Regions from separate parts of the Paenibacillus sp. FSL K6-0276 genome, predicted to be linked through region 2. Evidence: riboswitches for the same ligand, from Rfam matches in the RefSeq annotation. Region 2 holds a riboswitch; each other region holds the start of a gene.
The links. A riboswitch is a leader RNA that binds a small molecule or an ion and turns the genes downstream of it on or off. The one in region 2 is predicted to bind cyclic di-AMP.
Positions count from the first base shown of each region.

Region 1 (2,269 bases), 2.2 Mb from region 2:
ACTTAAGAAAAGCATGCGTCGCTGCGGCGCTAGGACTAGTGATGGCATTCTCTATTGGTGGAGGAAGTGCCTTTGCAGACTCTAAAATGGACAGTGTTATCTCAAAGACTATTGGAGTTGCCTATAAAACCGGAGGCACTAGCACTGCCGGATTTGACTGTTCTGGATTTACTACGTATGTATTCAAGAATATGGGTCTTTCTTTGCCCCGCACCTCAAAAGCTCAATATAATATCGGAACTCCTGTAGCCAAAAGCAAACTGCGTTCAGGTGATCTGGTTTTCTTTAACACATTGGGCAGCGGCGTATCCCATGTCGGGATTTATGTTGGAAACGGTAAATTTGCACAATCTTCTTCTTCGCGTGGTGTGAACATCTCTTCACTTAGCCAGTCCTACTGGAACAATCGCTACGTTGGCGCTAAAAGAGTAATGAGTACTTCATCATATCAAGCAGTAGCCTACGATTAATACTTCCCCACAACTATAACCTCACAATTAACTATATAGGCCTGGATTTGATTATTGCCGTAATCGAATCCAGGTTTTCTTTTGCCTTATTATATTCTTTACACCACTAGAACAGGATCGAAACATATTTATTCGATAAATATTTCAATAAATAGAAAAAATAGGTCATTATTAGCGCTTACATATGCGTTTTGTCCTTAAAAATGCCAATTATTCTGCATTAATATGTTAAAAACGATTGCCAAGCGGCTCACTGTTTGTTACAATTAGCGCAGTGAGATTTTAGTAACATTTTTGTAATCATTAAGTTGTTATTTACAAAGGTTTTGTCATGTATTGATTACGAGCTATTCCTAATCAACAGTCTGAGCCGAGTTTCCTAACTATTAGGGAAACGGGGGAACCAACTTTGGGTGAATTGACCTCCATTCTTAGAGGGGTCATAGGGGACCTTCAACCGAACCCTTAAGCTAACCTCGTAGGCATCTGGAAGGGGTATAAACTTTTGAAGAAGAAGTTAGCAGCAGCAGTACTTAGCTTTTCCATTATCTTCACCATCGGAGCAGGAAGCGCTTTCGCGGATTCCAAAATGGATAAAGTGATCGATAAGACCATCGGAACTAAGTACGTATCCGGCGGCATCTCCACAAATGGATTTGATTGCTCCGGATTTACAATGTATGTGTTTGATAAAATTGGTATCAACCTACCACACCAATCAGGTTCCCAGTATCAAATGGGTACAGCTATCTCCCAAGATGATTTAAGATCTGGAGATCTTGTATTCTTCAATACAAGTGGTAAGGGTGTCTCCCATGTCGGCATTTATGTCGGTGAAGGCAAGTTTGCACACGCCTCCTCCTCACGCGGTGTAACGATTAGCGCCCTGAGTGATAGCTACTACGTGAAACGCTACATCGGTGCTAAACGGATTATGAGCACAGATGCTTATCATTCTGTTGCTTCTGAGACAGAAGATAATGATGATGTTCAATAAGTAAATCGTACATAAGCTCTTTTCCAAGATGTTAATTCTTGGGGAGGGGCTTGTTTTTTTGTCTTATTTATTACTTCCCCCTCTCGGAATTTGTAAAACAATAATCCTCATAAAGTTTCTGAGTCCAACATCCCTCTTATTGTATATAATTAGTTACAAGCATAAATGCCTTCGGCGTCCTTATAAGGACGGTAAGCGTTTTAAGCGAGAAATATAACACATATAGTATTGTGTGAAACTTATACTTTCTTATATTTTAAAGTATGACCCTCGTGAAAGGAGGTCGTTGACCTTATGATAAATCCCTCGGTTACTTTTCATGTTGCTCTTATGGAGACTACTCATGCGGAAGATATTTGCAAGTGGAACTACACACCCCCTTATAATATTTACGGCTGGATGCCGTGGGAGCAAATGCAGGCTCTTGGAATCGAGTTCGGTGACCCTCAGCTACGGAATGAGCAATATATCTCCATATTAAATGGGCAAGGGACTTTATGCGGATTCGCGCAGCTGTTCCCAATGGAAGGTGTCGTTCGTTTGGGAATTGGCATGCGCCCCGATCTATGCGGCCAAGGTCTAGGGAAATTATTCGTAGATGCAATCGTGCAAGCAGCCTTGATTCGTTATCCTGAGCGTGAGATTGATCTAGAGGTATTGACCTGGAACCAGCGAGCCATCCGAACATACCAAAAGTGTGGATTTACGATTACGGATACGTATGAGCGCCTAACCCCCACAGGAAACAAACCATTTTATTGCATGGTCTATGACAAATGATATTATATTCCATATATTTCTA
Region 1 is NZ_CP150276.1:122,488-124,756, reverse strand. Features, by position in the region: gene MHH52_RS00585 (C40 family peptidase) at 42-470, shown strand; cyclic di-AMP (ydaO/yuaA leader) riboswitch at 829-970, shown strand; gene MHH52_RS00580 (C40 family peptidase) at 976-1,467, shown strand; gene MHH52_RS00575 (GNAT family N-acetyltransferase) at 1,762-2,247, shown strand.
Region 1: another riboswitch for cyclic di-AMP. It lies ahead of MHH52_RS00580 (C40 family peptidase); the one in region 2 lies ahead of MHH52_RS10360 (KamA family radical SAM protein).

Region 2 (2,269 bases):
ATTCCTACGTATTGGCCTGCTGAATTATTTTTTGTTATAGAGGCGGATAGTGGTTTTAGTGTAATTGCATACTTTGTGGTGGGACTTATATTTCATTTGGCTCTAATGAATATTATGGTCAGGATTTTTATTAAAAGAGCCGATTGATTTATTTATAGATCAGATCCGCAGGCTGGCATGATAACTTATTAACAGAAATAATAGCGTCGTTCTTTTTCACAGGTGGGATCCAATATTCCTGATTACCAGGCAGGTCATCGAACCATTCCGCATCCTTGGGACAATCTAGAATCATAAATTTTCCGTATTCCTGATCTCTGGATTGATGGTATTTGAGATAGGCTTTCCCATTATCAATCGCGAGAATTTCTATCTTTCCGGAGGTATGGCTCATAGATAAGCGTACTCTTTTGCCGAGTCCTGAGGTTCTGGCCTTGGCTTCTTCAACAATTTGATAAACTTGCTCAAGAGGTAATACAAATTCTCGGTTTCCGGCAACTGGCCGGTTCACGAAGAAGTAGTAGGGTGTAACGCCTGCCTATGAAAGTCGGTCTAGTAGTTCGCCTAATATCACGGGATCATCGTTAATGCCTTTGAGGACGGGTGTCTGATTAACGACGATTGCTCCAGCGTTATGAAGTGCTTTAAATGCTTTTTTGGCTTCAGGTGTGATTTCACGAGGATGATTGATATGCGCCATAACATAGATTCGCTTGTCTTCAGTAGAGAAAGTACGAATCAATTCCAACAGTTCTTCGTCTTCAGAGATCCGCATCGGGTTGAACACGGGAATTTTGGAACCTAATCTAATAATCTTGACATGTTCAATGCTTCTTAGACTTTCAATAATGGATCTTAGCTTAGGTGTGGAGAGAATTAAACTGTCACCGCCCGTAAGAAGTACGTTGTTAATCTCAGGGTGGTTTGCAATATACTCCAAGCCCGGAGAGACATCAGACATGGCCTCTTTCACGTCATTTCGGAACAGACGCTTACGGAAACAGTAGCGGCAATAGGCTCCACAGACCTCGGATACAATCAGTAGTGCTGTTGTTCTATACTTGTGCTGACAACCCGGTACAACATAATTCGTGTCCTCATCGGAAGCATCCCAGCGCCCATATTCCAGCAGTTCACCTTCGTTAGGGATAACGAGCTTGCGAATCGGATCATCTGGATCGTCCCAGTTGATCAAAGACAAATAATAGTCATTCACACGAAAAACAAATTTGTCCGTAATTTCTTTTAGATGCTCTTTTTCCGGCTCAGACAACATAGCAATTTTGTTAATATCCGTGAAGTACTTTACCTTTTGCACATACATCTCTCCTTTGTCTCATTGTGTGAGAAACGAGGGAGCCTTAGGTGTCAAAGGCCAATCTACTGCCAGCAGGGTCAAAAAAAACACAAAAAGAGACCCTTAGCAAGGGTCTCTGGTTATGTAAATAACATGAAAAAGCAGACCCATCCACTGCTGACGAGGTTAGCTGACGGACTCGGGTAAGATGGTACCCTACATTCTAATGCTCAATGATTCGCCCCAATTAACTGGTTCCCCCGCTTTTCAACTGTAAAAGTTGGAAATTAAGCGTAGATAAAGTATACCCTATGAAGTTTTAAAAAGTCAAAAAAATCCTAAGTTCAGCTTCCGCCACTAACGCTATTTCCTCCGAGCAGTTTAGGCAGCAGCGTAAGCAGCTTCTCACGAGTTAGCGCATCTCCGGAGTTCCATTTGCTTCCGTCGAGCAGATAGACTTGGTCCTGACGTACTGCGGGTAGACGACTCCAAATGGAACTCTGAAGGAGCTGTTCCATAGCTTTTCGAGAGTCCTTGCGTTCCGGGATGAGCATGAAGATATGGTCTCCAGTATAGGCATGCAGTCGTGCTGGATCAACCTCTGCGAACCCTAATCCTTCATCGAGAATGGCTTGGATCTCTTCAGTGGCTTGTAGGCCGCAAGGGGCATAAAGAGCAGTGGACAATCCAGACATTCCCATAGCAAATAGATGATTTCCATGGTCATAAATCAAAGCAGAGGCTGTTTCTCCGCGTTGAAGAGTATCCGTGTAAAGATGCTGCCACATGGCAGCGTTTTTTGATGTGAATGAATCCAGCCATGCCTCGGCTTCGTGCTGTTTACCCAACCAGCTTCCTAGTGTCCGCATACGGTGTTCAAGCGGTGCGAATGAATCGAAGGTAAGGGTCGGGGCGATGCCCGAGACTACTCTGTAGGCCCTTTCATCCGCGTTAGCTATAATAATCAGGTCG
Region 2 is NZ_CP150276.1:2,284,631-2,286,899, forward strand. Features, by position in the region: gene MHH52_RS10355 (hypothetical protein) at 1-147, shown strand, start outside; partial or broken gene MHH52_RS10360 (KamA family radical SAM protein) at 149-1,318, opposite strand; cyclic di-AMP (ydaO/yuaA leader) riboswitch at 1,460-1,601, opposite strand; gene MHH52_RS10365 (AraC family transcriptional regulator) at 1,642-2,269, opposite strand, start outside.

Region 3 (2,269 bases), 1.7 Mb from region 2:
GTGGGTACATTTTTTTGAAGAATGATGCTTATTTGAGGTAGAGATAGCTTTAGGCCATACCACATCACTTTTACGAGCTGCTCCTCCCAGGGCAATGCCTTGGCAGACAAGAGAGATCGGCGTGAGTAGTAATCGGCGCATTGTCGGATACAAGAGCGGTAAGCTTCGATAGGGAATAGCTGGCGGTCGAAGTTTTTCTGACGATATATTTTATGAAGTTCTTTGAAAGTACGGATAGTAATCTTCTCGGCTTCTGCTGTTTGTTGTAACAACAGGGAACTGAGCGTATAGATTTCATTAGTGTACTTTTGAACACACTCTGCAAATATAATTCTATAGGTTGATTCGGTAGGTAAGGGATCAGGCATGATGAACACGATCCTTTCAGAATGATTATGTGATGAACCTATAATATAGAAAAGTAAGAAATGGATTTGTTGATAAGCTCGGCGGTATCAGGTTCTGGATAACTATGTTTTTGAAGCGCAACACTGGATATGGCCTTAGACGGTTTATAGTATAGCCGCCCTCCTCTGGAATCTCTCCCACCGACGACAGCTCTGTACAGACGACCTTGCTCAATATGACCTGCCAAGGATTTACCCTGCAGCTTGGCTTTTAAATCCTGTAAAGCACCTTGAACTAGCTCGAACTGAGTCTGATCCCACTCTGAACCATGGGTACGCACTCGATCTATAGCTTCCTCAAGTCGACAATGGTAAATCATTCTGAGAAAAGAACTCCATTTAATGAGGTCGAAGGTTTTGGTATTGGCTGAGATAAGACACGCGCCCCAACTGCAACCTCCCTTACAGGTAAGTTTAAGGATGCCATAACGGCTGTCTTGTTCAGCCTCCATTCCATAGTGAATAGGCTCAGGTGAATCAAAGACGAATACTTCAATGCGAGATAGTCTTCGCTGGTCCATGACAGGTTTCTCCTCCTTAGGTTTCCAAAAGCTTAAGATCAACATGGTGAGCGACGTTAGCCTTCTCTATATAGGCGAGCATTTCAGCTTTATTCTCACAGACTGCGGCATGCTCCAGCCATAGTCGAAATTTCTGTTTACGTATAACGGATAAATGTAAGGGAAAGGTGTTGCGGGATCTTATTACGTACCAACCGACAGCGACATCTTTCCATGGTTCCTTAAAGGCAGTGAGCCACGGTAAGCTTTGGTGTGCTGACCAATCCTGTTGCTGCTGTTTTTCTCGGATATTATTATATATTTCGTATATAATTCTTCGGTCCATACAGCATTCACAGGTAGAAGGGCTACTGAAATAGCGAAGTGTTTCATTCCTTTCACCCCGTCCAGCATGCTATCACCCTATAGGTTCAGGTAACGCAAAAACCGCAGCAAGAGGAGGACCTCTGCTGCGGTTTTGGAATACAGGTATACACACACCTGGGCCAAAGCGTGGCGGATCAAGGGTCTCTCTCTTTACGCTTACGAGGTTAGCTGTCGGATTCGGACGGTGAGAGTCGCCCTACCTATGTGAGACATGAACAGTCTCCTTCGGATTCACCCCAAGTAGGCCATGTGACCTGATGGTTCCCCCGTTCCCTGCAAATGCAGGAACTCAGCGTTGATTGTATTTCGCGAATTAGATTCAACCCGAATCATACTCTTTTCAAGGTGTTTCTGTAAAAAACAGAAAGTGCTCTTTTGAGCGCAATTTGAACCATATTCTGCCGACTGTGACGAAAAAGTGAACCAAATAGGTATTTATTGCGTGTTATCGAGCCTCTTCCTCGCTTAATCTCGACTTCTTGTTTCATTTCCTATAAAGGCGATTTTTGGTGATTTCTACAATTGTGGTGAATAAAATCACATGGTATGCCCGCTTTTCGCTAATTGAATCAAACTGGAGTAAACAGGAGATATAGAGAGATTGGATATCAAGTAAGCGCTATCCAATGCGAAAATAGTTTTTAATTTGCATTATTTTGGCATCAATCAGGTTTTACAATACTTCCTGCATAAGGGTATGATTACTCCTGTTTCAACAACAATCGAATATTTGATCCGCTTAATTTCCGATAAGGAAAGCGGGGGAACCAACAATCGGCAGACGATGTGAGAGTCGGAAGCCGGTTATGGGGTGAATCCTGTAGAGGATGCGAGTGAGCTCGTATCTATACAGGTAGGGCGACTCTCACCGCCCGAATCCGACAGCTAACCTCGTAAGCGTATGGAGAGAGGATGAGTGCAATGTGACCGCTAGCGAGCCACAGAGGATATCCTTTGTGGCTTTTTGCTGTGCTT
Region 3 is NZ_CP150276.1:569,970-572,238, forward strand. Features, by position in the region: gene MHH52_RS02670 (hypothetical protein) at 1-368, opposite strand, end outside; gene MHH52_RS02675 (hypothetical protein) at 407-928, opposite strand; gene MHH52_RS02680 (hypothetical protein) at 945-1,253, opposite strand; cyclic di-AMP (ydaO/yuaA leader) riboswitch at 1,434-1,599, opposite strand; cyclic di-AMP (ydaO/yuaA leader) riboswitch at 2,021-2,210, shown strand.
Region 3: another riboswitch for cyclic di-AMP. It lies ahead of MHH52_RS02680 (hypothetical protein); the one in region 2 lies ahead of MHH52_RS10360 (KamA family radical SAM protein).